Regions from separate parts of the Streptomyces sp. NPDC007907 genome, predicted to be linked through region 2. Evidence: riboswitches for the same ligand, from Rfam matches in the RefSeq annotation. Region 2 holds a riboswitch; the other holds the start of a gene.

Region 1 (15,187 bases), on a different contig from region 2:
GGGCCACAGGAAGTGGTAGAAGCCGACGACCAGTCCGGCGTCTCTGGCCCGCTTGGCCTGGGCGGCCAGCTTGGGATTGACGTAGGAGCGGCCTTCGGTCGCCTTGACGAAGACGAAGGAGAGGCCGTCGGTGTCGTAGGAGGAGCTCTGGTAGGCGCTCACGTCGATTCCGCGCAGCATGGGGGTCTCCCTGGAGTGCACGTGGGGGAGGGGGAGTCGGACCACCTTGGCACGTGCCGGCGCCGGCCGATACGGAAAGGCCGACTTCGGTCGCGTGCGGGGGTTGGAGGTCCCCCGGGTCCGGGGTGTGGTGATGCCCCCGCTGCGGCGGCCTTACGCCGGGCGCGAGGCGGCTCGCACCCGGCGCTCGTGCACGAAGGGCGGATTCAGGAGGCGGAGGAGGTGACCGGGGAAGCGGGCGCGCCGGTGACGGAGGCGGCCTCACCGGAGTCGAGGGAGAGGATCGAACTGACGCGGTACGAGATGCCGGGTCTCACGGTCACTGCGACGATGTCAGGCATCTCGCCTTTCGGTTTCTCCGGATCCCCATGTGAGTAGCCCAGGCGGGACGGTTCAGCACTCGATGATGTTCACCGCCAGCCCGCCCCGGGCCGTCTCCTTGTACTTCACCGACATGTCCGCGCCGGTGTCCTTCATCGTCTTGATGACCTTGTCCAGGGACACCTTGTGGGACCCGTCGCCGCGCATCGCCATGCGGGCGGCCGTGACGGCCTTGACCGCGGCCATGCCGTTGCGCTCGATGCAGGGGATCTGCACCAGCCCGCCGACCGGGTCGCAGGTCAGGCCGAGGTTGTGCTCCATGCCGATCTCCGCGGCGTTCTCGACCTGCTCGGGCGAGCCGCCGAGGACCTCGGCCAGGGCGCCCGCGGCCATGGAGCAGGCGGAGCCGACCTCGCCCTGGCAGCCGACCTCGGCGCCGGAGATGGACGCGTTCTCCTTGAAGAGCATGCCGATCGCGCCCGCGGCGAGCAGGAAGCGGACCACGCCCTCCTCGTCGGCGCCGGGCACGAAGTTGACGTAGTAGTGCAGGACCGCCGGGATGATGCCGGCGGCGCCGTTCGTGGGGGCGGTGACGACCCGGCCGCCGGCGGCGTTCTCCTCGTTGACCGCCATCGCGTACAGGGTGATCCACTCCATGGCCAAGGCCAGCGGGTCGCCCTCGGAGCGCAGCTTGCGCGCGGTGTTGGCGGCCCGGCGGCGCACCTTGAGGCCGCCCGGCAGGATGCCCTCCTGGGACAGTCCGCGCGCCACGCAGTCCCGCATCACCTGCCAGATCTCCAGCAGGCCAGCGCGGATCTCCTCCTCGGTGCGCCAGGCCCGCTCGTTCTCCAGCATCAGCGCGGAGATGGACAGACCCGTCTCCTCGGTCAGGCGCAGCAGCTCGTCACCGGTGCGGAAGGGGTACTTCAGCACGGTGTCGTCGAGCTTGATGCGGTCCGCGCCGACCGCGTCCTCGTCGACGACGAACCCGCCGCCCACCGAGTAGTACGTCTTCGTCAGCAGCTCCGCGCCCGAGGCGTCGTACGCCCACAACGTCATGCCGTTCGCGTGGTACGGCAGGGCCTTGCGGCGGTGCAGGACCATGTCGTCGTCGAAGGAGAACGCGATCTCGTGCTCGCCGAGCAGGTTCAGCCGGCCGCCGGACTTGATCGCCTCCACCCGTTCGTCCGCGCTCGACACGTCGACCGTCCGCGGCGAGTCGCCCTCCAGGCCGAGCAGCACCGCCTTGGGCGTGCCGTGGCCGTGCCCGGTCGCGCCGAGCGAGCCGTACAGCTCCGCACGGACCGAGGCGACGGACCTCAGGAGCTCCTCGTTGCGCAGCCGCCGGACGAAGAGGCCGGCCGCCCGCATCGGGCCGACGGTGTGGGAGCTGGACGGGCCGATGCCGATCGAGAACAGGTCGAAGACCGAGATGGCCACGGGGGAACTCCTGACTACGGGGGTGGTGCAGAGGGGGGTGGGTGCCGCGCCCGCTCGTGACGGGCGGCGGCACCCGAAAGGTTTCTTCTTTACTTGTTCAGACCCGGGTACAGCGGGTGCCTGTCGGCAAGGGCCTTCACCCGGGCCTTGAGGGCCTCCGCGTCGAAGGACGGCTTCAGCGCCTCGGCGATGACGTCCGCGACCTCCGCGAAGTCCTCGGCCTGGAACCCGCGGGTCGCCAGGGCCGGCGTGCCGATCCGCAGACCGGACGTCACCATCGGCGGCCGCGGGTCGTTCGGGATCGCGTTGCGGTTGACGGTGATGCCGATCTCGTGGAGCCGGTCCTCGGCCTGCTGCCCGTCCAGCTCGGAGTCGCGCAGGTCGACCAGGACCAGGTGCACGTCCGTGCCGCCGGACAGGACGTCCACGCCCACGGCCCGGACGTCGTCCTTGACCAGACGCTCGGCCAGGATGCGGGCACCCTCCAGCGTACGGCGCTGGCGCTCCTTGAAGTCCTCCGAGGCGGCGACCTTGAAGGCGACCGCCTTGGCGGCGATCACATGCTCCAGCGGGCCGCCCTGCTGACCGGGGAAGACAGCGGAGTTGATCTTCTTGGCCAGTTCGGCCGTGGAGAGGATCACACCGCCGCGCGGGCCGCCGAGGGTCTTGTGGGTCGTGGTGGTGACCACGTGCGCGTGCGGCACCGGGTTGGGGTGCAGCCCCGCCGCCACGAGCCCGGCGAAGTGGGCCATGTCGACCATCAGGTACGCGCCGACCTCGTCCGCGATCCGGCGGAACGCGGCGAAGTCCAGCCGGCGCGGGTAGGCCGACCAGCCGGCGACGATCAGCTTCGGCTTGGACTCCTTGGCCAGCCGCTCGACCTCGGCCATGTCCACCCGGCCGTCCTCGCCCACGTGGTAGGCGACGACGTCGTAGAGCTTGCCGGAAAAGTTGATCTTCATGCCGTGGGTCAGGTGCCCGCCGTGCGCGAGGTTCAGACCCATGATGGTGTCGCCCGGCTTGAGCAGCGCGAACATCGCGGCCGCGTTGGCCTGGGCACCGGAGTGCGGCTGCACGTTGGCGTGCTCGGCGCCGAACAGCTCCTTGATGCGGTCGATCGCGATCTGCTCGACCACGTCGACGTGCTCGCAGCCGCCGTAGTAGCGGCGGCCCGGGTAGCCCTCGGCGTACTTGTTGGTGAGGACCGAGCCCTGCGCCTCCATGACCGCGACCGGGGCGAAGTTCTCCGAGGCGATCATCTCGAGCGTGGACTGCTGGCGGTGCAGCTCGGCGTCGACCGCCGCGGCGACGGCCGGGTCGAGCTCGTGCAGGGGTGTGTTCAGGGCGGACATACGACTCCCTCAGCCCGCGGAGAACGCGGTGTACTCGTCGGCGGAGAGCAGGTCGCCCGGCTCGTCCGTCACCCGCACCTTGAACAGCCAGCCGCCCTCGAAGGGGGCCGAGTTCACCAGCGACGGGTCGTTCACGACGTCCTCGTTGACCTCGGTGACCTCACCGGAGACCGGGGAGTACAGGTCGGACACCGACTTGGTCGACTCCAGCTCGCCGCAGGTCTCGCCGGCGGACACGGAGTCACCGACCTCGGGAAGCTGGACGAACACGACATCGCCGAGCGCGTTGGCCGCGTGCTCCGTGATGCCGACCGTCGACACGCCGTCCTCGGCGGCCGACAGCCACTCGTGCTCCTTGCTGTAGCGCAGCTCGTTGGGGTTGCTCATGGCCTGGATTCTCCTGTACGCGCGGGAGTGCTGTGGAAGGGGGGACTGCTGGTGAGCTGGGACGACGGGCACGGGGTCGCTGCCGCGGCCCTTCGGCCAGTGTCTACTTCTGGCGCTTGTAGAACGGCAGCGCCACGACCTCGTACGGCTCGTGACTGCCCCGGATGTCCACGCCCACGCCGGCCGTGCCGGGCGCGGCGTGCGCGGCGTCGACGTACGCCATCGCGATCGGCTTGCCGAGGGTGGGGGAGGGGGCGCCGGAGGTGACCTCGCCGATCACCTCGCCGCCGGCGACGACCGTGTACCCGGCGCGCGGGACGCGGCGGCCCTCGGCGACGAGTCCGACCAGGACGCGCGGCGGGTTCTGCTCGGCGCGGGCGGCGGCCTCGCGCAGGGCCTCGCGCCCCACGAAGTCGCCTTCCTTCTCGAACTTCACCACGCGGCCGAGCCCGGCGTCGAAGGGGGTGAGGGAAGTGGTCAGCTCGTGCCCGTACAGCGGCATGCCCGCCTCCAGGCGCAGCGTGTCGCGGCAGGACAGCCCGCACGGGACGAGGCCGACGCCCTCGCCGGCCTTGGTCAGCGCCTGCCACAGCTCGACGGCGTGCTCGGGCTTCACGAACAGCTCGAAGCCGTCCTCGCCGGTGTAGCCGGTGCGGGCGATCAGGGCCGGGACGCCCGCGACCGTGCCGGGCAGCCCGGCGTAGTACTTCAGGCCGTCGAGGTCGGCGTCGGTGAGGGACTTCAGGATCCCGGGCGACTCCGGGCCCTGCACGGCGATCAGCGCGTAGGCGTCCCGGTCGTCGCGCACCTCGGCGTCGAAACCGGCGGCGCGCTCGGTCAGCGCGTCCAGCACCACCTGGGCGTTGGAGGCGTTGGCGACCACCATGTACTCGGTCTCGCCCAGCCGGTAGACGATCAGGTCGTCGAGGATGCCGCCGTCGGCCCGGCAGATCATGGTGTAGCGGGCGCGGCCCGGCTTCACCCCGCCGATGTTGCCCACCAGGGCGAAGTCCAGCAGGGCGGCGGCCTGCGGGCCGGTGACGGTGATCTCGCCCATATGGGAGAGGTCGAAGAGTCCGGCCTTGGTGCGCACGGCGGTGTGCTCGTCGCGCTCGGAGCCGTAGCGCAGGGGCATGTCCCAGCCGGCGAAGTCGGTCATCGTCGCGCCGAGCGAGCGATGCAGGGCATCGAGCGCGGTGTGACGGAGTTCTCCTGTACTGCTCACAGTCGGTCGTCTCCCAGGGCAATGACGGGCGAGGTCGTTCCTCCCCATCTGTCATCGGAACCTGAGAGGTTCGCCATGACCACTCGGGACACGGCTTGCACCTTGGGTGGGGCCACGCCTCGCGTGCGGAGGAGGTGGCCCGCTTTTCAGATGTGCCTCGCCCGCGCGGTAACGGGGCCTGAGAGATTCAAGGGAGGGACTTGCTCCTTCGGCGCCCCAGCTCTTGCGGTGCTGGGAACTCTCCCGCGCGGATTCAAACGGCCGGTATGCAGTTGGCGCGCACATCATTGCACGCATCCTTCCGGCGCGGCAGGGGGACCTTTCCCAGGGAGTGCACGAGTCCCACGCGCCGGGCACGGCGTCCTGTAGCAGCCCTGTTGCAGGACGAGCACGAAATGGAGAGGCCAGCGGCATTACCTTCTCTTTACACTCGGCGGGGATGGGACTCCGTACCTGGCCCCAGGGGAGGACGATCACGGTGAACAGGACCACCGCGTACGCGACGACGGGCATCGCGCTGCCCGAGCAGCCGGCCGCTCCGGCCCGGGCGGCCGGCGCTCCGGTGCCGGCACCGGCACCGGTCGTCCGCGATCTGCGCGACCGCGCCGGCCGCGGGCCGCGCGCGCTGCTGTTCGGCCCCCGCGACCTCGTCGTGGTCACGGGCCTGCCCGGCAGCGGCAAGTCCACCCTGATGCGGCGCACCGTGCCGGGCCGGCGCATCGACTCCCAGGACACCCGTGACCGCTGGGCCCGCCGCATGCCGCGCGCCCTGCCGTACGCGCTCTACCGGCCGCTCGTCCGCCTCGCCCACTACGCCGGACTGCGCCGCGCCCTGCGCACGGGCGAGGGCGTCGTGGTGCACGACTGCGGCACCCAGGCCTGGGTCCGCCGCTGGCTCGCCCGCGAGGCCCGCCGCCGCGGCGGCACCCTGCACCTGCTCCTCCTCGACGTCACGCCCGAACAGGCCCTGGCCGGTCAGCGCGACCGCGGCCGCGGTGTCTCGCGCTACGCGTTCCTGCGCCACCGCGCGGCGAGCACCCGCCTGCTGCGGGCGGTGGAGCGCGGTGATCTCCCGGCGGGCTGCGGTTCGGCCGTCCTGGCCGACCGGGACGCCGCGGACAGTCTCCACAGCATCGGCTTCACGGGTGGAACCGCGCCCGCGTCCACGAGCCGGCATCACCCATGCCGCCCGCAGTCCGTCAGCCGTTAGCCTTTTGAGCCACAGCAGTGGTTCCAGGCAGGCGGTAGGCAGATGGACATCCCGGCGGACTTCTCCGCGGACTTCCCGGCGCACACGCAGACCCACCCGCACGGTGGCTGGCCCGGCAACGAGCTGGAGGAGGTGCTCTCGGCCTGCCTCGGCGCCGGACCGGCGGCCGGCGGGCGGATCGTCGAGGTGCTGGGCCGGAGCTTCGTCTGGATCCCGCTGCCCAACGGCGGCGGCCCGCACAGCGGTCCCCTCGACCTGCCCGGCATCGAGATCGACGGCCAGGCGTTCGTACCGGTGTTCAGCTCCGAGGAGCAGTTCCGCCAGGTCGCCGGCTCGCACATGTCGTACACCATCGCGCCCGCGGTGGAGTTCGCCCGCGGCCTGCCCCCGCACGCGGGGATAGCCGTCAACCCGGGCGGTGTGGTCGGCATCCCGCTCCCGCCGCCCGCCGTGGCCGAGCTGTGCCGGGCCGGCCGCACCCCGCTGGACGGCCCCGCGAGCGGCGGCCGGGTCCGCCTCTTCGAGCCCGACTGGCAGGACGACCCGCTGGACTTCCTGGCCGCCGCCTCGGCCGAGTTCGAGGCGACCGGCGTCGTCGTCACCGCCCGCCGCTGCCTCGCCGCGATCGAGACCGCCGACCCGGTGATGTTCGTCGGCGTCGAACTCTCCCAGTGGGAGGGCGACCTGCGCGTCCTCCCCCTGGACGCCCTCACCCGTGCCGTCACCACGGCCCCGGCCCCCTGGCCGGTGAACCTGGTGCTCCTCGACGTGACGGAGGACCCGGTGGGCAACTGGATGCGGGAGAGGGTCCGGCCCTTCTACCAGCGGTAGGCAGTCGCCCCCGGGGCGCGGGGCTGTGACATCAGCGGCTCCGCCGCGTGGGCGTGGTCAACCACACACGACCCGCCCCCGCCCGACGGCATAATCCCCCGGCTCCCCTGCGGGCTTAAGCTAGGGCACCGTCGAGGCGTTGTACGAAGGGGCGGTAAAGGTGAGCGCGAGCGGCACGGCTGCGGCCGGACAGGTCGAGCACATGCTGCGCCAGGTCACGCCCGGGCGCTACGACGCCTACGAGGCACTCCTGCGCGCGCTCGCGACCCCGCACACCGGCCAGATCTGGATGCTCCTGTGGCAGGGTCAGGCCGGCTCGCCCGACGCCCAGTACGGGAACATGGACGTCGACGGCCACGGCTACGCGCCCTGCGTGACCTCCGCCCAGGAGCTCTCCGCCAGCGGCTGGAACCGCTCGTACGAGGTGATCGACGGACTCGACGTCGCCCGTGCCCTCTACCCCGACCACTACGGCCTCTGGCTCAACCCGCACGCCCCGGGCGGCGGGGTCGGCATCCCCTGGCTCGACCTGCGCCGGATCGCCACGGGCCTGGACCGTCAGCCCGCCGGACCCCTGCGCCTGTCCGAACCGGCCATCGAGATCCCGCAGTTCTACGCCCTGCTCGCGCAGAACGCCCACCGCACCCCGGCCGTCCGCTCGCTGCGCCGCGCCTGGGTGCAGCCCGCGCTGGGAGCGCCGTATCTCGCCATCGGACTGGACGTGTACGACACCTCGCCGCAGGCCGTGGATTCGGTGCGCGCGATGATGCAGCAGTCTCTCGGAGCCGTACCGGACGGGCTGCCCGTGTCGACCGTCGCCATGTCCGACGAGCACGACCCGGTCGTCATGTGGCTGCGCGCGAAGGCCCGCCCGTTCTACGACCGCGAGGCCCATGCCACCGCCCCGGTCCAGGCGCCCGCCTCCGGCTACGGCTACCCTCCGGCCCAGGGCCGGTACTGACCGGCTGGAAGTCGCCCCCGGCGGCCTCCTCCGCACCCTCCCCGTAACGCGACGATTGCTCAGCTCTGCGCGCGTAGATGCGGGTGAAAAGTTAGAGCTTGTCCTAAAATGCCCTTGTCCTGGGGTGTCCGACCCCTGTTACCCGTTGTCCGGATAACGGAACCCCGCAGACAGCATCACGTTTACGCATCCTTTCACCGCCAAGTCTGGCAACAGATCGCCAAAGCGTTGAAGACTCCCCGCAAGACACGGGCCGGGTCGGTCTCGTGTACGAGACAAACAAAACCGCTACAGCGGCACCAGGGGCTCGGCGACCGCCGGCCCGAGAGGGGTCAATCGCACCGTGACCGCACCGATCGAGACCACCGGGGCGGAAGCCGGAGCACAGCCCGAGGCCGTGCTCTCCGGGGTCAAGAAGAGCCAGATCGAAGGGCGCTCGCTCACCCAGATCGCCTGGATGCGCTTCAAGCGGGACAAGGTGGCGATGGCGGGAGGCGTCGTCGTCATCCTGCTCACGCTGATGGCGGTGTTCTCCAAGCCGATCCAGTGGATCTTCAACCTCGATCCCAACAAGTTCAACCAGGACCTCATCGACCCCGCGCTGCTCGCCCCCAAGGGCGGCTGGGGAGGCATGAGCTGGGACCACCCGCTGGGCGTGGACCCCCAGTACGGCCGTGACATGCTCGCCCGCATCATCGACGGCTCCTGGGTCTCCCTCCTGGTCGCGGGCGGCGCCACGCTGCTGTCCGTGTGCCTCGGCACCGTGCTCGGTGTCGTCGCCGGGTACTACGGCGGCTGGATCGACAGTGTGATCAGCAGGCTGATGGACACCTTCCTGGCCTTCCCGCTCCTGCTGTTCGCCATCTCGATCTCCGCCTCCGTGCAGGACGGGTTCTTCGGCCTCGAAGGCCTGTCGCTGCGCATCTGCGTGCTGATCTTCGTGATCGGCTTCTTCAGCTGGCCGTACATCGGCCGCATCGTGCGCGCCCAGACGATGACCCTGCGCAAGCGGGAGTTCATCGAGGCGTCCACGAGCCTCGGGGCACGCGGCCCGTACGTCCTGTTCCGGGAGCTCCTCCCGAACCTCGTCGCACCGATCCTCGTCTACGCGACGCTGATCATTCCGACGAACATCCTGTTCGAGGCCGCGCTGAGCTTCCTCGGCGTCGGTATCGCTCCGCCGCAGGCTTCCTGGGGCGGCATGCTCAGCAACGCTGTGGATCTCTACACGGCTGATCCGCAGTACATGTTCGTGCCCGGACTGGCGATCTTCATCACCGTCCTGGCCTTCAACCTGCTGGGTGACGGGCTGCGTGACGCCCTCGACCCTCGCAGCAAGTGATCCATCGAATGAGGGGGCTTCCTCAGGTGAAGACGAGAAGGGTGACCGCCGGCGTTGCGTCGGTCCTGGCACTGTCGCTGGGTGCCGCCGCGTGCGGCGGAGGCGACGACAACGACGGGGGAGGCAACGGCAAGAAGGACGCCGCGCTGAACTCGATCGTCAACGCGTCCGACAAGAAGGGAGGAACGGTCACGTACGAGCACTCGGACGTCCCGGACTCCCTCGACCCGGGCAACACGTACTACGGCTGGGTCCAGAACTTCTCCCGCCTCTACGGCCGGACGCTCACCACGTTCAAGCCGGCGGCGGGCAAGGCCGGCCTGGAGGTCGTGCCGGACCTCGCGGAGGGGCTCGGCAAGTCCAGCCCGGACGCCAAGACCTGGACGTACAAGCTGCGTGCCGGTGTGAAGTTCCAGGACGGCACCCCGGTGACGTCCAAGGACGTGAAGTACGCCATCGAGCGCTCCAACTTCGCGCCCGAGGCGCTGTCCAACGGCCCGACGTACTTCAAGTCGTACCTGGAGGGCGGCGACAAGTACAAGGGCCCCTACAAGGACAAGTCCGCCGAGGGCATCAAGTCCATCGAGACGCCGGACGACCGGACGATCGTCTTCAAGCTGAAGCAGCCGTTCGCCGACTTCGACTACCTGGCGACCTTCTCGCAGACGGCCCCCGTGCCGCAGGCGAAGGACACCGGTGCCAAGTACGTCCAGGCGATCCAGTCCACCGGCCCGTACCAGTTCCAGTCCTACGAGGAGGGCCGCGGCGCCACCCTCGTGCGCAACAAGCAGTGGGACGCCAAGACGGACCCGATCCGCAAGGCCCTGCCGGACAAGATCACGATCAAGTTCAAGGTCAACCCGGTCACGGTCGACAACAACCTGCTGTCCGACAAGATCACGGCTGACGCGGCCGGCACCGGTGTGCAGCCGCAGACCCAGCCGAAGGTGCTGCGCGGCAAGTACGCCAACCAGACCGACAGCTCCTACGCGGGCGCCACGCAGTACATCGCGCTCAACGTGAACGTGAAGCCGTTCGACAACGCCGACTGCCGCAAGGCCGTGCAGTGGGGCCTCGACAAGCAGTCGGTGCTCGACGCCATGGGCGGTTCCCCGAAGGGCGACGTGGCGACCACGCTGCTGCCGCCGTCGGTGAACGGCTACACCAAGTTCGACACCTACGCGACCGACGGTCACAAGGGTGACGTGGCCAAGGCCAAGGAAGCCCTGAAGGCGTGCGGCAAGCCGAACGGCTTCAACACGATCCTGACGGCGCGCTCCGACCGCCCCGCCGAGGTTGCCGCGGCGACCGCCATCCAGGCGTCGCTGAAGAAGATCGGCATCAACATCGAGATCAAGCAGTTCCCCTCCGGCAAGTACTTCTCGAACTTCGCCGGTGTCCCGAGCTACGTCCACGACAACAAGCTCGGCATGCTCTCGATGGCGTGGGGCGCCGACTGGCCGACCGGCTACGGCTTCCTCGACCAGATCGTCAACGGTGCCGCCATCAAGCCCTCCGGCGGCAACAACCTGATGGAGCTGGACGACCCGAAGATCAACAAGGCCCTGACGGACGCGATCGCCAACACCGACGACGCGGCCCGCACCAAGGCCTGGGGTGAGATCGACAAGATGGTGCTCGACAACGCCTCGGTCGTCCCGCTGGTCTACCGCAAGAACCTGCTGCTCCGGCCGACGTCCGCGCAGAACGTCACCGTCACGCAGGCCTACCTCGGCATGTACGACTACCTGCTGATGAGCTCCTCGAAGTAATTCAGCAGGCCGGATCCTTTCGAAAGGCAGGTGAAGGCACCGGGTGGCCGCGGCGGACGATCCCGCCGCGGCCACCCGGGGCCGTACAGCTGTGGCTGCGTACATCCTCCGACGCGTCATGGGCGCAGTGCTGTTGCTGCTGGTGGTCAGCGCAGTCACCTTCGCCATCTTCTTCCTGGTCCCCCGCCTCGGGGGGCAGACGGCCGACCAGTTGGCCACCCAGTACGTCGGCAAGGACGCGAACCCCGCATCCGTCGCCGCGATCAAGCAGAACCTGGGTCTGGACCAGCCGGTCTACGTCCAGTACTGGGAGTTCATCAAGGGCCTCGTGGTGGGCGCCGACTACAAGTTCGGCCCCGACGCGACGCACTGCAGCGCACCCTGCTTCGGGTACTCCTTCAAGAGCCACATCGAGGTGTGGCCGCAGTTGCAGCAGCGGATCCCGGTCTCCTTCTCGCTGGCCGTCGGTGCGGCGGTGATCTGGCTGATCACCGGTGTCACGACCGGTGTCATCTCGGCCCTGCGCAAGGGCAAGCCGATCGACCGTTTCGCCATGTTCATCGCGCTCGCCGGCGTCTCGCTCCCGATCTTCTTCACCGGCCAGATCCTGCTGGCGCTGTTCGTCTACGAGATCCCCATCTGGGAGAGCATCGACTACGTCCCGTTCACGGACAACCCGGCCGAATGGGCCTGGCACCTGATGCTGCCCTGGATCAGCCTCGCGTTCCTCTTCTCCGCCCTCTACGCCCGGCTCACCCGGGCGGGCATGCTGGAGACGATGAGCGAGGACTACATCAGAACGGCCAGGGCCAAGGGTCTGAAGGAGACCACGGTCGTGGCCAAGCACGGCCTGCGCTCCGCGCTCACCCCGATCGTCACCATCTTCGGCATGGACTTCGGCACCCTGGTCGGCACCGCGGTGCTCACCGAGACCGTGTTCTCCCTCCAGGGCATCGGCGCCTACTCGGTCCAGGCCATCAAGGACAACGACCTGCCCATCGTGATGGGCGTGACCCTGGTCGCCGCGTTCTTCATCGTCTTCTGCAATCTGATCGTCGACCTGGTGTACGCCGCCATCGACCCCCGGGTGAGGTACTCGTGAGCAAGCTCGACAAAGCCGCGCTCGGCGAACCGGACACCACCGCCCCGTCCGTACCGGACGACGTGTTCCTGTCCGTCCGTGATCTGCGCATCCACTTCGACACCGACGACGGCCTGGTCAAGTCCGTCGACGGCGTCAGCTTCGACGTGCGCAAGGGCAAGACCCTGGGCATCGTGGGCGAGTCCGGCTCCGGCAAGTCGGTCACCTCGCTCGGCGTGATGGGCCTGCACCGCTCGGCGCGCGCCAAGGTCTCCGGCGAGGTCTGGCTGGACGGCCAGGAGCTCATCGCGGCCGACCCCGACGACGTACGGCGGCTGCGGGGCCGGAAGATGGCCATGATCTTCCAGGATCCGCTGTCGGCGATGCACCCCTACTACTCGGTGGGGCACCAGATCGTCGAGGCGTACCGGGTCCACCACGACGTCAGCAAGAAGGTCGCCAGGCAGCGGGCGATCGAGATGCTCGACCGGGTCGGCATCCCCGAGCCCGGCAAGCGTGTCGACGGCTACCCGCACGAGTTCTCCGGCGGTATGCGCCAGCGCGCCATGATCGCCATGTCGCTGGTGAACAACCCCGAGCTGCTCATCGCGGACGAGCCGACCACCGCCCTGGACGTCACCGTGCAGGCGCAGATCCTCGACCTGATCCGGGACCTGCAGAAGGAGTTCGGCTCCGCGGTCATCATGATCACCCACGACCTGGGTGTGGTTGCCGAGATGGCCGACGATCTGCTGGTCATGTACGGCGGCCGGTGCGTGGAGCGCGGCCCCGCCGAGGACGTGTTCTCCGAGCCCCGGCATCCCTACACCTGGGGCCTGCTCGGCTCGATGCCGCGTCTGGACCGCGAGGAGACCGACCGGCTCATCCCGATCAAGGGCGCGCCGCCCTCCCTCATCAACCTCCCGTCCGGCTGCGCCTTCCACCCGCGCTGCCCGTACGCGGACATCCCGAAGGACAACGTCACCCGCACGGTCCGCCCCGAGCTGACCGAGGTCGGCGGCTCGCACTGGGCCGCCTGCCACATGACGCAGGAGCAGCGGGAGCGTATCTGGACCGAAGAGATTGCGCCGAAGCTGTGAGCGACGACAAAACGGTGAGCACACCGGACACCAGCGGGAGCACCCTCACCCAGGGCACCACCGCCGACGGCGAGGTCCTGCTGAAGGTGACCGGCCTTCAGAAGCACTTCCCGATCCGCAAGGGCCTGCTCCAGCGGCAGACCGGCGCGGTGCGTGCCGTCGACGGCATCGACTTCGAGGTGCGCAAGGGCGAGACGCTCGGCGTCGTCGGTGAGTCGGGCTGCGGCAAGTCCACCATGGGCCGGCTGATCACCCGGCTGCTCGAACCGACCGGCGGTTCGGTCCAGTTCGAGGGCAAGGACATCACGCACCTGAAGACCGGCGAGCTGCGCCCCATGCGCCGCGACGTGCAGATGATCTTCCAGGACCCGTACTCCTCGCTGAACCCCCGCCACACGATCGGCACGATCGTCAGCGCCCCCTTCCGGCTCCAGGGCGTCGAGCCCGAGGGCGGGGTGAAGAAGGAGGTCCAGCGGCTGCTGTCGGTGGTCGGCCTCAACCCCGAGCACTACAACCGCTACCCGCACGAGTTCTCCGGCGGTCAGCGCCAGCGCATCGGCATCGCCCGCGCGCTCGCGCTCAACCCCAAGCTGGTCGTGGCGGACGAGCCGGTCTCCGCGCTGGACGTGTCGATCCAGGCGCAGGTGGTGAACCTGCTGGACGACCTCCAGCAGGAGCTGGGCCTGACGTATGTGATCATCGCGCACGACCTGTCGGTCGTCCGGCACGTCTCGGACCGGATCGCGGTCATGTACCTCGGCAAGATCGTGGAGCTGGCCGAGCGCGACCAGCTGTACACGTCGCCGATGCACCCGTACTCCAAGGCCCTGCTGTCGGCCGTGCCGATCCCGGACCCCAAGCGCCGGGGCGTCAAGAGCGAGCGCATCCTGCTCAAGGGCGACGTGCCCTCGCCGATCGCCCCGCCGAGCGGTTGCCGTTTCCACACCCGCTGCTGGAAGGCGACGGAGATCTGCAAGACGACCGAGCCGCCGCTCAAGGAGCTGCGGGCCGGGCAGCAGGTTGCCTGCCACCACCCGGAGAACTTCGAGGACCAGCAGCCGCAGGACACCAAGCTGCTGTCCTCGGCGCACGAGGTGGCCGCCGAGAACGGCGTGGAGAAGTCCACGGGCGGCGACGCCGCGACCGCCGGGAAGTGAGTCATCCCGAGCCCCCGCCCTCGTACATCGGGGCGGGGGCTCACCCGTGGGTGAAAATGTGCGGGTGCTCCTGCAACTCTTCAGCCCGTCCGTCCAGCACACGCTCGACCTGATCGGCATCTTCGTCTTCGCGATCTCCGGCGCCCTGCTGGCCGTGCGCAAGAACTTCGACGTGTTCGGCATGGCCGTGCTCGCCGAGGTCACCGCGCTGGGCGGGGGGCTGTTCCGCGACCTGGTCATCGGGGCCGTGCCGCCGGCCGCGTTCACGGACCTGGGGTACTTCCTCACCCCGCTGCTCGCCACCCTGCTCGTCTTCTTCCTGCACCCGCAGGTGGAGCGCATCCAGGTCGCGGTGAACGTCTTCGACGCGGCCGGCCTCGGCCTGTTCTGCGTCGCCGGCACGACCAAGGCCTACGAGTACGGGCTCGGCCTGACCGCCTCGGCCGGGCTCGGCCTGACCACCGCCGTGGGCGGCGGTGTGCTGCGGGACGTGCTCGCCAACGAGGTGCCCTCGCTGCTGCGCTGGGACCGCGACCTGTACGCGGTCCCGGCGATCGTCGGCTCCGCCCTGGCCGCCCTGTGCATCCGCTACGACGCCCTGAACCCGCTCACCAGCTCCCTCGCGGTGATCACCGCCTTCGTACTGCGGCTGCTCGCGATGCGGTACCACTGGCGAGCTCCGCGGGCCTGGCACCGGCGGTCGACGGTGAGCGAGGAGGAGCAGCCCGTCCTGCCGTGAGGGGCCCGACGCCCGTCTCCTGGGTCAGCCACCGGAACGCCGGGACCACCTGCGGCCGCCGCAGCGCCATGGTGTGGCCGCCCGCGCTC
Region 2 (15,187 bases):
CCCAGTCCCTTGCCCGCGTCGGCCTGGACCGTGGGCGCCCACTGCCCCATGAGCTCCATGGCCGCCTTGCCGTTGCCGACGGCGGCGGCCTGGCCGGTGGGCGACGAGTAGGCGGCGCCGAGGAAGCCCTTCTGGAACGGCTGGAGGGCGACGAGTTCCTTCAGGTGCTCACCGGCGTCCATGAAGGGGGCGCCGGTGAAGTCCTTGTCCTCGTAGGCCTTCTGCAACGCGTCGGCCCCGGCGGTACGCATCGCCAGGTAGGCCCAGTAGTACATGCCGGGCCACTTCTCCTTGCCGGCCAGGGCCAGCGGCGTGACCTTGGCGGTCTTCAGCCTGCGTACGGCGTCGAGGAAGCCGTCCCAGGTGGTCGGCGGCTCGGCGATGCCGGCCTTCTCGAAGAGCGCCTTGTTGTACCAGAAGCCGATCATGCCGATGTCGAACGGGACGCCGTATGCCTGGTCGTCGAACAGGTACGGCTCCCTGGCGACCGGCAGCAGGGCGTCTCCCCAGGGTTTGGTCCGGTCCGTGAGGTTCTCGACGAGCCCGGCGTCGACCTGCTGCTTCAGCACGCCGCCGCCCCAGGTGTGGAAGATGTCGGGCAGCTTCCCGGAGGCGGTCAGGGCCGTCATCTTCGACTTGTAGGCGTCGTTCTCCAGCTGGACGATCTTTATCTTGACCTTGGGGTTCTGCGCCTCGAACTTCCGCGCGAGAGCGGCCCAGACGGTCTTGGCCGGCTCGGTGGTGGAGATGTTCCACCATTCGACCGTGGTCGTCCCGGACGACCCTCCGCCCGAGTCCCCGCCGCATGCGGTCAGTGCCGTCGTCGCCAGACCGGCCGCGGCGGAGGCCGCCAGGAAGCCGCGGCGGGACAGTGCCGGGTCGCCCATCATGCCCTCCTCGAAAGTTTCGATAGATATCCAGAAAGCTTCGCTGCTGCCGCACCCTAGAGACAGCGGCCAAACGGTGGCAACCCCTTGAACAAGGGGAATCTCTTACCAAGATGAAGAGAGGGAGAAAGTACGAAACATTCGAGTTCTCAAACGAACGTTACGCGTGGGCGACCCTGGTGATCACACAGGGTGTCCGTCTGCGAGCCCCGGATCCGTACCGCCACTGCACGGGGAGAACCGGCCTCGCCCGCTCTCAGCTCGGGTCTTCGGTTCTGCGGCCGCTCGCGCCGCCAGTCTTAACGGAAGCTTGACGCGCTCCGCCCCTTCATTCGAAGGCCACGGCATCACGCTCCGCTTACGCTGATCGTGCCGTCCAGTGATGGCCGGAACCACGCTGAGCCGCACCTCTGGAGCACGTCGATGGCCACCACCGACCACCCCGCACCGGGCCGTCCACCGTCTTCACCACCCAGCCGTCTGCGCGCCTGGATGCTGGAGGGTCTGGCGGACATGGGCAAGGGCGGCGGCCACACCGGGCCCCACGCCGACCCGGAGCCTCCGCACCGGGGGCAGCGCTGGTGGCGGGTGATGTGCCTGACCGGCGTCGACTACTTCTCGACCCTCGGCTACCAGCCGGGCATCGCGGCCCTCGCCGCCGGGCTGCTGTCACCGATCGCGACCCTCGTCCTGGTCGTCGTCACGCTGGCCGGCGCCCTGCCCGTCTACCGCCGCGTGGCCGAGGAGAGCCCGCACGGTGAGGGCTCGATCGCGATGCTGGAGCGGCTACTGTCCTTCTGGCAGGGCAAGTTGTTCGTGCTGACCCTGCTGGGCTTCGCCGCCACCGACTTCCTCATCACCATCACCCTGTCGGCCGCCGACGCCTCCACCCACCTGGTGGAGAACCCGCACCTGACGGGTGTCCTGCACGACAAGCAGATGCTGATCACGCTGGTCCTGGTGGCCCTGCTGGGCGCGGTGTTCCTCAAGGGCTTCCTGGAGGCGATCGGCGTCGCCGTCGCCCTCGTCGGCGCCTACCTCGCGCTGAACGCGGTCGTGGTGGTCGTCGGTCTCTACCACGTCATCACGGCGGGTCACGTGATCACCGACTGGTCGAGCGCCCTCACCGCTCAGCACGGCAACGTCTTCGTCATGATCGGCGTCGCCCTGCTCGTCTTCCCGAAACTGGCCCTCGGCCTCTCCGGATTCGAGACGGGCGTCGCCGTGATGCCGCACGTCAAGGGCGATCCGCACGACACGGAGGAACGCCCGGCCGGGCGCATCCGCGACACGAAGAAGCTGCTCACCACGGCCGCCCTGATCATGAGCGTCTTCCTGATCACCACCAGCTTCATCACCACCCTCCTCATCCCGGAGAAGCAGTTCGAGCCGGGCGGCCAGGCCAACGGCCGAGCGCTCGCGTACCTGGCGCACGACTACCTGGGCAACACCTTCGGCACCGTCTACGACATCTCGACGATCGCCATCCTCTGGTTCGCCGGTGCCTCCGCGATGGCCGGCCTGCTCAACCTGATGCCGCGCTACCTGCCCCGCTACGGCATGGCCCCGCACTGGGCCCGGGCGGTGCGGCCCATGGTCGTCGTCTTCACCCTGATCGCCTTCCTGGTCACCTGGATCTTCGACGCCGACGTCGACGCCCAGGGCGGGGCCTACGCCACGGGTGTCCTGGTCCTCATCAGCTCGGCCGCGATCGCCGTGACCATCGCCGCCCGCAAGGCCCGGCAGCGGAACTGGACGATCGCCTTCGCGCTGATCTCCGCGGTGTTCCTCTACACGACCGTGCTCAACGTCATCGAACGCCCGGACGGTGTGAAGATCGGCGCCTGCTTCATCGCCGGCATCATCCTGGTCTCCCTGCTGTCACGGCTGGCCCGGGCGTTCGAGCTGCGCGTGACCAGCGTGACGCTGGACGACATGGCGGAGCGTTTCGTGCGGGACACGGCCAGCCGCCGGATGCGGTTCATCGCCAACGAGCCGGACCGCCGCGACATCGCCGAGTACCGCGACAAGATCGAGCAGATCCGGCACGACAACGACCTGCCCAGCCAGGAGGATTTCGTTTTCGTCGAGGTGACGGTGACCGATCCCTCCGAGTTCGAGGCGGGCCTGACCGTACGCGGCGAGGTGCTGCACGGCCGTTACCGGGTCCTGACCCTGGAATCGTCCTCCATCCCGAACGCCCTGGCCGCGCTTCTGCTGCACGTCCGCGATTCCACCGGCTGCACCCCGCACATCTACTTCGAGTGGACCGAGGGCGGGCCCTTCGCCAACTTCCTGCGCTTCTTCCTGTTCGGGCAGGGCGAGGTCGCCCCGGTCACCCGCGAGGTCCTGCGCGAGGCGGAACCGGACCGCATGCGGCGGCCGAGGGTGCACGTGGGGTGAGGCGCGTCCCGCACCCCCTATCGTGACCGGCATGCAGTCCTACACGATCGGCCAGGCAGCACGGCTGCTCGGCGTCAGCCCGGACACCGCCCGACGCTGGGCCGACGCGGGTCGCATCACGACCCACCGCGACGAGACCGGGCGCCGGCTCATCGACGGGCGGGACCTGGCCGCCTTCTCCGTCGAACTCGCCCGGTCCGGCACCGCCGAGGAGGACGCCCCGTACACCTCGGCCCGCAACGCCTTCCCCGGCATCGTCACCGCGATCAAACTCGGCGACGTCGCCGCGCAGGTGGAGATCCAGGCCGGACCGCACCGGCTCGTCTCGCTGCTCACCCGTGAGGCGGTGGAGGAACTGGGGCTGGAGGTCGGGATGGAGGCGACGGCCCGCGTAAAGTCGACGAACGTCCACATCGACCGCGTCTGAGAGCCGTCTCGCACGAGGCGGTACCCGCGCGCATACCGGCCCCCCGTGCGCGCCGCGGCTACCGTGCACCCATGAGCCTGAGCATCCGCAACCAGCTCCCCGGCACCGTCAGCGCCGTCACCCCGGGTGAGGCCATGGCGACGGTCAGGGTCCGCCTCACCGGCGGCCAGGACATCACTGCGGCGATCACACGCGACGCCGCGCAAGACCTCCGTCTCACACCGGGCACCGCCGTGCGCGCCCTGATGAAGTCGACGGAGGTCTCCCTCGCGACCGCGCCCATCGAGGGCCTGTCGATCCGCAACCAGCTCCCCGGCAGGGTCACCGACCTCACCGCCGGCGAGGCGATGGCGTCCGTCCGCGTCACGGTGGAGGGCGGCGAACTGACCGCCGTGATCACCCGGGACGCTGCGGAGGACCTGGCCCTCTCGCCCGGAACCCCCGTGGTCGCGCTGATCAAGGCGACCGACGTGTCACTCACCACCGCGTGACGCGCGGGTGAACGACGGGAGGGGCCCCGCACTGCGGAGCCCCTCCCTACGACCGGTCGGCCGATCAGTCCTCGTACGCGTCCAGCGGCGGGCAGGAGCAGACGAGGTTCCGGTCGCCGAAGGCCTGGTCGATGCGGCGCACCGGCGGCCAGTACTTGTCGGCGGTCGACACCCCGGCCGGGAAGACGGCCTCCTCACGGCTGTAGGCGTGCTCCCACGCCCCGGCGAGCGCTCCGGCGGTGTGCGGGGCGCCGCGCAGCGGGTTGTCCTCCGCGGGCCACTCGCCGGAGCCGACCTTCTCGATCTCCGCGCGGATGGCGATCATCGCCTCGCAGAACCGGTCCAGCTCGGCCAAGTCCTCCGACTCGGTCGGCTCGATCATGAGCGTCCCGGCCACCGGGAACGACATGGTCGGCGCGTGGAAGCCGTAGTCGATCAGCCGCTTGGCCACGTCGTCTACGCTCACGCCCGTGGCCTTGGTCAGGGGCCGCAGGTCGATGATGCACTCGTGCGCGACGAGCCCGCCGGGGCCGGTGTAGAGCACCGGGTAGTGCGGCTCCAGGCGCTTGGCGATGTAGTTGGCGCTGAGCACGGCCACCTGCGTGGCCCGCTTCAGCCCCTCGCCGCCCATGAGCCGGACGTACGCCCACGAGATGGGCAGGATGCCGGCCGAGCCCCAGGGAGCCGCCGAGATGGGGCCGACACCCGTCTCGGGACCGGCTTCGGGCTGCAACGGGTGGTTCGGCAGGTACGGCGCCAGGTGCTCGCGCACCGCCACCGGGCCGACGCCCGGGCCGCCGCCGCCGTGCGGGATGCAGAAGGTCTTGTGCAGGTTGAGGTGCGAGACGTCGCCGCCGAAGTGCCCCGGCTTGGCGAGCCCGACGAGCGCGTTCAGGTTGGCCCCGTCGACGTAGACCTGCCCGCCCGCCTCGTGCACCTGCGCGCAGATGTCGGCGACGTGCTCCTCGAACACGCCGTGGGTGGACGGGTAGGTGATCATCAGCACGGCGAGCTCGTCGCGGTGCTGCTCGATCTTCGCCCGCAGGTCCTCGACGTCGATCTCGCCGTCCTCGGCGGTCTTCACCACGACGACCTTCATGCCCGCCATCACCGCGCTGGCCGCGTTGGTGCCGTGAGCGGACGACGGGATCAGGCAGATGGTGCGCTGCTCGTCGCCGTTGGCCCGGTGGTACCCGCGGACGGCGAGCAGACCGGCCAGCTCGCCCTGCGAACCGGCGTTCGGCTGGAGGGAGACCTTGTCGTAGCCGGTGACCTCGGCGAGCCGGTCCTCCAGCTCGTGGATGAGGGTGAGGTAGCCGCCGGCCTGCTCGGCGGGCGCGAAGGGGTGCAGCTGCCCGAACTCGGGCCAGGTGACCGGCTCCATCTCCGTGGTCGCGTTGAGCTTCATGGTGCAGGAGCCCAGCGGGATCATGCCGCGGTCGAGCGCGTAGTCACGGTCGGCCAGCTTGCGCAGGTAGCGCAGCATGGCGGTCTCGGAGCGGTGCTGGTGGAAGACGGGGTGGGTCAGGTAGTCGTCGGTGCGCAGCAGCGCGCCGGGAAGACCGTCCTCGGTCGCGGCGTCGAGCGCCTCGACGACTCCCTCGAAGCCGAAGGCCGCCCACACGGCACGCAGCTGGGCGCGCGTGGTGGTCTCGTCGCAGGCGATGGAGACGTGGTCGGCGTCGACGAGACGCAGGTTGACGCCGTTGTCCCGCGCGGCGGCCACGATCTCGGCGGCCCGGCCCTCGACGCGCACGGTCAGGGTGTCGAAGTAGGAGCCGTGCACGACCTCGACACCGCCGCCCGCGAGTCCGGCGGCGAGGACCGTGGCGTACCGGTGGGTGCGCCGCGCGATGCCCTTGAGGCCCTCGGGGCCGTGGTAGACGGCGTACATGCCGGCCATGACGGCGAGCAGCACCTGCGCGGTGCAGATGTTGCTGGTGGCCTTCTCGCGGCGGATGTGCTGCTCACGCGTCTGCAGGGCCAGTCGGTAGGCCTTGTTGCCGTCGGCGTCGACGGACACGCCGACGAGCCGCCCGGGCAGGCTGCGCGCCATCTTGTCCTGGACCGCCATGTAGCCGGCGTGCGGTCCGCCGAAGCCCATGGGCACGCCGAAGCGCTGGGTCGTGCCGACGGCGATGTCCGCGCCGAGCTCACCGGGCGACTTCAGCAGCGTCAGCGCGAGCAGGTCGGCGGCGACGGTGACGAGGGCCCCGAGTTCGTGCGCCCGGTCGATGACCGGCTTGAGGTCGCGCACGGCGCCGGAGGCACCGGGGTACTGGAGCAGCACGCCGTTGATCTCGCGCTCGGCGATCTCGGCGGGGATGCCCTCGCTGAGGTCGGCGACGACGACCTCGACGCCGGTCGGCTCGGCGCGGGTCTGGATCACGGCGATGGTCTGCGGCAGTGTGTCCGCGTCGACCAGGAACAGGCCCTTCTTGTTCTTGCCCAGCCGCCGCGACAGCGCCATGGCCTCGGCGGCCGCGGTGCCCTCGTCGAGCAGGGAGGCGCCCGAGGTCGGCAGTCCGGTCAGGTCGGCGACCACGGTCTGGAAGTTGAGCAGCGCCTCCAGCCGGCCCTGCGAGATCTCCGGCTGGTACGGGGTGTAGGCCGTGTACCAGGACGGGTTCTCCATGACGTTGCGCATGATGACCGGGGGCGTGAACGTGCCGTAGTAGCCGAGGCCGATCATGGAGCCGAGGACCTGGTTGCGGTCGGCGAGGGAGCGCAGCTCGGCGATCACTTCGGCTTCGCTGCGGGCGCCGGGCAGATCCAGTGCCTCGGCGCTCTTGATCACGGCCGGGACGGCGGCGGCGGTCAGCTCGTCCAGCGAGCCGTAGCCGACGTGCGCGAGCATCTTGGCGCAGGCCTCGTGGTCGGGGCCGATGTGGCGCTGCTCGAAGGGGACTGCCTCTTCGAGCTCGGAGAGCGGAATGCGGTGGGCGGTCATTACGGGGGCCTCCTGGTCGTCACGACCTTCGAGGGGCACCACGGCACGGGTACCCGGACGGCCTCCCCCTCTGTCATCTCAACCTGAGAGCTTCACCGGATCGCCCGAAGGCCTCCGGCTTTCACCGTCGGTGAGAGCGGAAGCCGTCGACACCCGCCCTGCTTTCCAGAGTGACCTCGTCCGTGCGGTACGTGAGCCTGAGAGATTCCGGGGAGGATTTGCTCCTTCGGCGCCTCCGATGGTGTCTGGAGGACTCTCCCGCACGGGGTCAACAGCCGATGCCAGCGTACCAGCGAGGTCGACGCACGAACCTTCGAGTGGCCGCATCACCGCTTGTACCGTTTTGTAGTGTCTACGTATGAGTTGCGACCATGTGGAGGGCCCGTGCGAACCGATATCGATCCGCGCAACCTGATCGGCCGCAAGGCGTTCGACCGCAACGGGACCAGGATCGGCACCATCGACGAGGTCTACCTCGACGACGCCACAGGCGAGCCGGAGTGGGCGGCCATACGGACCGGCCTGTTCAGCAGGGACGCCTTCGTCCCCCTGGAGCCCAGCGAGCTGGTCGAGGGCGCCCTGCACGTCCCCTTCGAGCGAGCCCTGATCAAGGACGCCCCCGACTTCGGTGTGGGCCGCCACCTCTCTCCCGAGCAGGAACTGCAGCTGTACCACCACTACGGTCTCGACGTCGCCGCCCCGCCCCCGTTCCCGGACCGCGACTTCGGCAAGCTCGCGGGCACCGACGAATCAGCCTGAGACCCCGCCTCCGCGGCCGGCTCTCTCTCCCCCGCTGACACCAGCGGCAGCGGATCCGCCGCTTCCAGATCCGGATCGTCGATGCGGAAGGTCCGCACCCGCCCGGGCTCCGAGGTGGGCGTCTCGAACCGTACGGTGACCCGCCCCAGGCCGCTGCCCTGCACCCACCCGTGCCCGAACTCGGCGTGCCGCACGTCGTGCCCGGCGGGCCAGCGCCGCTCGGCGAGCGACGGCTGTTCCTCGGTCGGGGCCACGGGCGGCTCCTCGACCGGGCTCTCGGCGACCGCCCCCTCCCCCGCCGCCTGGGCGAACAGGTCTTCCTGCGTGTAGTCGGCGAGCCCGCTCACCCCCACCCCGAGCAGCCGCACCCCGCCGGTCGTGTCGACGGAGTCCAGCAGCCTGGCCGCCGCCTCACGGACCACCGCCGGGTCGTCCGTGGGGCCGCGCAGCGTCTCGGAGCGGGTGAGCGTCGAGAAGTCGTAGCGGCGCACCTTCAGCACGATCGTCCGCCCGGAGAGCCCGGCGCCGCGCAGCCGCCGCACGCACCGCTCGGCCAGCCGCTGCACCTCCAGGCCGACCCGCGTCCGGTCGTGGATGTCCACGTCGTAGGTGTCCTCGACCGACACCGACTTCGCCTCGCGCTCGGCCACCACGGGCCGGTCGTCGCGCGCCAGGGCCATGGCGTAGAGACCGTGCCCGTGCGCTTGGCCCAGCAGCCGGACCAGTTCGTCCTCGCCCGCCTCGACGATCTCCTCGACCGTGGTGATCCCGGCCCGCCTCAGATGGTCGCCCGTCGCCGGCCCCACCCCCGGCAGGATCCGCACCGGCATCGGCCCGAGCATCGCCCGCTCGGTCCCCGGCTCGATGACCACCAGCCCGTCGGGCTTGGCCTCCTCCGAGGCGATCTTGGCGAGCATCTTCGAGGCGGCGAGCCCCACCGACCCGGTGAGCCCCGTGACGGCCCGGATGTCGGCGCGCAGCTTCACGCCCGCCAGCCTCGCCGACCGCTCGTCCCACGCCACGCCCCCGGCCTCCAGGTCCACGAACGCCTCATCGAGGCTCAGCGGCTCCACCAGCGGCGACAGCGCCCGCAGCAGCTCCATCACCCGCTCGCTGATCGAGCGGTAGAGAGAGAAGCGCGGCACGAGATACGCGGCGTTCGGCGCGAGCCGCCGGGCCTGCCCCATGGGCATCGCCGAATGCACCCCGAAGACCCGCGCCTCGTACGACGCGGTCGCCACCACGCCGCGCGGCCCGAGCCCGCCCACCACCACCGCCTTCCCGCGCAGACTGGGCTTGGACGCCTGCTCCACCGAGGCGTAGAAGGCATCCATGTCCAGATGCAGGATCGTGGGCGCGGTTCTCACACCTTCGATGCTGCCCTACGCCACTGACAACGCGCTGCTCGACCACCCGCGACGGCCCCGGCTCGCCAGCGCCCCCACCCAGATCGAGCGCCCTTGAGTCGGGCAGCGCCCTTCAGCGTGGCCCGCCCGGCGTGAGAAAACGTCCCGCCTGCTGCGACCGCGTGCGTTCACCACGCCCCGGCGGCTCTAGACGGCCCGGTTACGCCGACGTGCCAGTTCGTCCGCCGGGTTGGGTCCGACCAGCGTCTCGCCGGTGTCGATCCGCTCGCCGTGCAGCTGGGACAGCGCGCTCTCGACGTCCCGCCACACCACCCCGACGGCGATCCCGAAGACCCCCTGGCCGCCTTGCAGCAGGGCGTGGACCTCGTCGGGCGAGGTGCACTCGTAGACCGTCGCGCCGTCACTCATCAACGTCATGCGCTCGAGGTCGCTGAAACCGCGTTCCCTGAGGTGCTGGACGGCGGTGCGGATGTTCTGCAGCGACACCCCGGTGTCCAGGAACCGCTTGACGATCTTCAGGACGACCACGTCCCGGAAGCTGTACAGCCGCTGCGTGCCGGACCCGTAGGCGGGGCGCACACTCGGCTCCACGAGCCCGGTGCGGGCCCAGTAGTCCAGCTGCCGGTAGGTGATACCGGCGGCGGCACAGGCCGTCGGGCCGCGATAGCCGATCTGCTCGGACGCCATGGACGTCGCCTCTCCGCTGCTCGGCACCGCTGTCGGTCGCTGCGGAGCGTGGTCGGCCGCACCACCGGGCTGAGGACGTGCTCCGCCCGGGAAAGGCCGGGAGCCGGGGGGAGGGTACGGACCGCTCGCCCTGAGACTGCGCTCGGGGCCGCCCCCAGCCGTACCGTCGCCGCTGCTTCTCACGCCGACCTCCGTCCTTGACCTGCCTTCTCGACGGTAGGCAGTCACCAGGGGTGCGTCAACGATCGCCACACTCGCCACGCCGAGTGATAATCACCCTGAGAGTGGTTTCCCGTGCCCCGTCGCGGGGAAAGGCTAGCCGAATGTGCCCGAACGGGCCGTGTGACGCTCTCATGAGCCCCCGGCACATGCGGGCATTTCGCCCCTCACACATACGGCGGGCGGCCCCGTCACGGACCTCGTCGTCCGTCGGGCCGCCCGTACACCTGGCGGGCCGCAGCCGCTCCGCAGGAGCTCACTGGCTGCTGCTGCCGAAGTCCTCCGGGGAGATCTGGTCGAGGAACTCGCGGAACTTCTCCACCTCGTCCTCCTGCTCGTCCGGGATCGCGATGCCGGCGTCGTCGAGCACCGTGTCACTGCCGTAGATCGGCGTCCCGGTGCGCAGCGCGAGCGCTATGGCGTCGGACGGGCGGGCGCTCACCTCGACGCCACTGGCGAAGACCAGCTCCGCGTAGAAGACGCCCTCACGCAGGTCCGTGATGCGCACTTCCGTGAGCTCCTGGCCGACGGCCTCCAGCACGTCCTTGAACAGGTCGTGTGTCAGCGGCCGCGCGGGAGCCATGCCCTGCTGGGCGAAGGCGATCGCCGTCGCCTCCCCCGGTCCGATCCAGATGGGGAGGTAACGGTCGCCTCCCACTTCACGCAGGAGCACGATCGGTTGGTTGGAGGGCATTTCGACCCGGACACCTACGACATCGAGCTCGTTCACACAGCAACCCTAGGCCGTGCCCGGGATGTTTGGGTAGTCGGGCCGGGATCGGGCGCCTGATCCGGCCTAGGCGGTGCCCGGCGGCCTCAGGGGAGCCGCACCCCGAGCGCCGTCTGCACCAGTGCGGCGTGCAGCTTCACCGTGAGCCCCGCCAGTTCCCTGGTGCGGTCCTCGGCGTGCGCCCGGGTCTGCGGGTTCCGGTGCCGCCTGAGCGGCGCCACCACCTGGTCCACGAGCCCGGCCTCCCGGTCGGCGGAGGCCTTCAGGGCCCGCAGGTGCCGCGGCTCGATCCCGAACCGCCCGAGCTCCACGACCAGCAGGGCCACCGCGACCGACCCGGAATCGTAGGCCCCGTCCTCCAATGGGGTGAGGAGCCCGTAGGACTCCCACTCCTCGAGCTCCTGCCCGTCCACGCCGACGGCGGCGAGCAGCTCGTCCCGCCCGATCCTGGCCGCCGTGGGCGGCTCGGACGGCTCCGGAGGCCGGGAGGCCGGCTCGCCGTCCCGCTGACGGCCCACGGCCGGCAGCTGCACCGCCTCACCGCGCTCCATGGCGTCCAGGTACTCCCGGATCACCTTCAGGGGCAGGTAGTGGTCCCGCTGCATCCTCAGGACGTGTCCGAGGCGCTCGACGTCATGGGCGCTGAACTTGCGGTACCCCGACGGGGTCCGCTGCGGCTCGATGAGCCCTTCCGACTCCAGGAAGCGGATCTTGGAGATGGTCACTTCGGGGAACTCGGCGCGCAGCGCGTTCAGCACCGCGCCGATGCTCATCAGCCCACTGTCCGTGGCGGCGGTGCCGTGCCCGGCACCGCCGCTCGGTGTATGAAGCATGGACCTTCCCTGACGGATGGACCTCGCTGGGTCTGCCCGGACGGAGCCGGTCAGTAGCCCCGCTGGCTGGCGTAGAACACCAGCCGGTACTTGCCGATCTGCACCTCGTCGCCGTTGTTCAGGGCGACCTGGTCGATCCGCTCCCGGTTGACGTAAGTGCCGTTCAGGCTGCCCACGTCGGCCACCGTGAACGACCCGTCCTGAGCTCGGCGGAACTCCACGTGCCGCCGGGAGACCGTCACGTCGTCCAGGAAGATGTCGCTCTGCGGATGCCGGCCGGCCGTGGTCAGGTCGCCGTCCAGCAGGAAGCGGCTGCCCGAGTTCGGCCCGCGGCGCACGACCAGGAGCGCGGAGCCCAGCGGCAGCGCGTCGACCGCGGCCTGCGCCTCGGGCGACAGCGTCGGCATCTGCGTCTGGCCCGTGGTCTCGCTGTCGTAGGCCTCCAGGCCGGAGATGGAGATCGTGGACGTCGTCTCGGACGGACGCTCCGGAGCCGCCCCCGCCCGCAGCGGCGCACCGCAGTTGGAGCAGAACCGGCTGTTCTCCGCGTTGCGGTTACCGCACCTCGTACACACCAGGGCCGACATCGGATCCTCCTGCCGCGGCTGCCCACCGGGGGCGTTGGACGCGTACGGGTCGGAAAACCCTCCACCCGCACCTGAGGTTGACGGTTGCCCGAAACCTATGCCGCCGGGCTGTGCAGGGTCAACCGACGGCGCGCCCTGACCACCGGAAACGTCACTGCCCGGGCCGCCGATCTGGTCCCGGAACAGCGGCCGCTGGCCCTCCGCGTCAGGCTGTGCGCGATGACGAGCGGTCGCGTTGTCGCTGCCCTCTCGCGCGCTCTTGCCGAACAACTTCGCAAACAACTTCACGGGCGATTCCCCTTGACCGAAACAGACCCGCCCGTGGGGCAGGACGAACCCTGACTGAACACTCTGGCCGACCCGGACATCCTGACAACGTCCGTCTGCACCAGACAGTTTCCACCACGCACCGCCCATTCGGTGCGCCGACCCCCCGCAACCTCATGCCCTTGCCGAACGCCGCCCATGCACCCCCGGTTCACCGCGAGGACGACCGAGCGTAGTCAGGCCGCTTCGCTGCTCGCAAGGCGTCCACGAGGATGTCGGTCGACCGCTCGATCGTGACGGTGGCCTGTTCCTTCTCGAGAGTCTGCACCACGCCTCCGGGGATGTTGAGCGCCGGCTCGAGGTCCTGCGGCTTGCCGATGACCTTGAAACGATAGGGCGCGTTGATCTTGTTCCCGTCGACGCCCACGCCCTTGCCCGGATCTGTGAGGTACGTGCCCGCGACGACCCGGACCCCGTTCACCTGGATCGCCTCGGCACCCGCCGCGCGCAGCTCCTGGATCGCGTCGAGCAGCATGTCCGCCTCGACCGTCCCCTTCGTGTCCTCGATCGTCATGGTGATGCCGGGCCCCTGGGCGGCCACCGTGCCCGCCAGGACGCCGAGTTGCCTCTCCTTCTCGACCGTCTGCTTCCGGGCCTCCTCGGCCTGGTCCGAGCTGTTCTCCAGCTCGTCGCGCTGCTTCTCGAGACCTTGCTTCTCGTCCTCAAGACGTTGAGTACGGTCATCCAGTTCATCGAGGATGCGAACAAGATCTTCCTGACGTGCGCCACGCAGGGCACTGTCACTGTCGCTGTTCGAGGCCACCTGCACGGCCAGACCGAATCCGAGACCGAAGAGCAGCACGGCGACGATGAGTTGAGCCCGGGTGACACGCGGCGGCCATACGCCCTGGGCCAGCCGCTGCCGACCGGTCAGCCGGGGCTCGGCATCGGGCTGTGGTTCCGGTGCCCGCTCGGGCTCGGGCTCCGGCCTCGCCCGGGCCTCGCCTGCCGTGGGCAGGGCGGGCGCCGGCTTCGCGTGGGCTTCACCTGCCGTCCGCGCGGCCGGCGGCACTTCCTGGGGCAACACCTTGCGCAGCCTGTTCCCGCCGTCGCCGCCGTTCTCGCGCGGGTCGCCCTGCTCCTCGGCCGCCTCGGCGGGCCTCTCGTCGTGATCGCTCATCGGCCTCACGCCCGGAACACGTGCCGGCGGATCGCCGCGGCGTTGGAGAAGATCCGGATACCGAGGACGACCACCACACCGGTGGACAGCTGAGCACCCACACCCAGCTTGTCGCCCAGGAACACGATCAGAGCGGCCACGACGACGTTCGACAGGAACGACACCACGAAAACCTTGTCGTCGAAGATCCCGTCGAGCATGGCCCGCAGACCGCCGAAGACGGCGTCGAGCGCCGCCACGACGGCGATCGGCAGATAAGGCTCGACCACCGCCGGAACCTCAGGCCGGACCAACAGGCCGGCCACGACTCCCACGACGAGGCCCAGTACGGCGATCACGATGTGCCCTTCTCGCTCTTCTCAGTGCTCGGCTGTGCTGTACGTACGGTCACACTCGGTGCGGCAGGCAGCCGGAGGTCGTCCTCCACGGAGATGCCTGTCCTGACGCCGTAGCTCTCCTGCAGCGCGTTCAGATACAGCCCGTCCGCACTGTCCTGGAACCGCGTGCTCAGCCGCTGCCCGTCCCCCACCGCCAGCACCGTGTACGGCGGCACCAGCGGCTTGTTGTCGACCAGTATGGCGTCCCCCGCGGCCCTGATCGCCGACAGCGCCGTCAGCCGCTGTCCGTTGATCGAGACGGCCTCGGCTCCCGACTCCCACAGCCCGTTGACCACGCGCTGCATGTCCCGGTCACGCACCCGGCCGGTGTCGGAGAAGCCGGAGGTCTCACGCGGGTCGCCGTCGCCACCGGAGGCGGCTTCCTTGGCGTCGTTCACCACGAGCTTCACCCCGGGGCCGTGCACCGCGACCGCGCCCGACAGGATGCCCACGAGATCGGAAGCGCTGCCGCCGCTGTGCTTCAGCGCCTCGCGCTGCCGTGCGCTCACGTCCGCGCGCAGCTCGTCGACGGAGTCCTCCAGCTCGTCCGCCGCCTCGGTCTCCCGGCCGATGCGGTCGACCAGCTCTTCCCGCTCCTTGGCGACGACCGGGGCGGCGACCCTCGCCTGTGCCGCTCCGACGGTCACGACCAGAGCCGCGAGCACCAGTCCGGCGGCCAGCCCGAGCTTCGCCCTGAGCGTCTTCGGCATGCCGCTGGCACCCGCGGCCTTCTTGCGCTCGGCGGCCTCGGCATAGCCGTCGTCGAGACTGTGGTCCATGACGTTGGTGAGCAACGACATGGACGCATCCGGGCGCCGGGGCCGCGCGGGTGTGCTCCGAATGGGGGGTTGCTGCGGCATGCCGCACATCGTCGCACGTCGCGAGCGCTACGTCCGAACGGGCCCACCGGCGTGCCGGACAGGCCCCGTTGGGGACACTTGTCCGGCACGCACACGTGCAGCCCGTTTACCGGCCGGCGCTGTCCACGACCGCCGACCATTCATCCAGCAGGGCCTGCGCGGA

The links. A riboswitch is a leader RNA that binds a small molecule or an ion and turns the genes downstream of it on or off. The one in region 2 is predicted to bind glycine.
Region 1: another riboswitch for glycine. It lies ahead of gcvT (glycine cleavage system aminomethyltransferase GcvT); the one in region 2 lies ahead of gcvP (aminomethyl-transferring glycine dehydrogenase).

Annotation. Positions count from the first base shown of each region.
Region 1 is NZ_JBIBKR010000001.1:246,380-261,566, reverse strand. It holds gene ACFZDI_RS01205 (GH25 family lysozyme) at 1-180, opposite strand, end outside; gene ACFZDI_RS01200 (L-serine ammonia-lyase) at 574-1,941, opposite strand; gene glyA (serine hydroxymethyltransferase) at 2,031-3,293, opposite strand; gene gcvH (glycine cleavage system protein GcvH) at 3,303-3,680, opposite strand; gene gcvT (glycine cleavage system aminomethyltransferase GcvT) at 3,784-4,953, opposite strand; glycine riboswitch at 5,062-5,161, opposite strand; gene ACFZDI_RS01180 (AAA family ATPase) at 5,384-6,115, shown strand; gene ACFZDI_RS01175 (enhanced serine sensitivity protein SseB C-terminal domain-containing protein) at 6,158-6,946, shown strand; gene ACFZDI_RS01170 (enhanced serine sensitivity protein SseB C-terminal domain-containing protein) at 7,107-7,907, shown strand; gene ACFZDI_RS01165 (ABC transporter permease) at 8,251-9,249, shown strand; gene ACFZDI_RS01160 (ABC transporter substrate-binding protein) at 9,258-11,021, shown strand; gene ACFZDI_RS01155 (ABC transporter permease) at 11,113-12,123, shown strand; gene ACFZDI_RS01150 (ABC transporter ATP-binding protein) at 12,120-13,202, shown strand; gene ACFZDI_RS01145 (ABC transporter ATP-binding protein) at 13,199-14,359, shown strand; gene ACFZDI_RS01140 (trimeric intracellular cation channel family protein) at 14,424-15,098, shown strand; partial or broken gene ACFZDI_RS01135 (esterase) at 14,989-15,187, opposite strand, start outside.
Region 2 is NZ_JBIBKR010000003.1:1,051,417-1,066,603, forward strand. It holds gene ACFZDI_RS16295 (extracellular solute-binding protein) at 1-887, opposite strand, end outside; gene ACFZDI_RS16300 (amino acid transporter) at 1,311-3,290, shown strand; gene ACFZDI_RS16305 (molybdopterin-binding protein) at 3,322-3,717, shown strand; gene ACFZDI_RS16310 (TOBE domain-containing protein) at 3,789-4,208, shown strand; gene gcvP (aminomethyl-transferring glycine dehydrogenase) at 4,273-7,158, opposite strand; glycine riboswitch at 7,334-7,429, opposite strand; gene ACFZDI_RS16320 (PRC-barrel domain-containing protein) at 7,543-7,917, shown strand; gene ACFZDI_RS16325 (DNA polymerase IV) at 7,836-9,284, opposite strand; gene ACFZDI_RS16330 (MerR family transcriptional regulator) at 9,471-10,154, opposite strand; gene ACFZDI_RS16335 (bifunctional nuclease family protein) at 10,447-10,920, opposite strand; gene ACFZDI_RS16340 (MerR family transcriptional regulator) at 11,007-11,753, opposite strand; gene ACFZDI_RS16345 (FHA domain-containing protein) at 11,804-12,757, opposite strand; gene ACFZDI_RS16350 (DUF881 domain-containing protein) at 12,819-13,787, opposite strand; gene ACFZDI_RS16355 (small basic family protein) at 13,793-14,125, opposite strand; gene ACFZDI_RS16360 (DUF881 domain-containing protein) at 14,122-15,033, opposite strand; gene ACFZDI_RS16365 (sugar phosphate nucleotidyltransferase) at 15,131-15,187, opposite strand, start outside.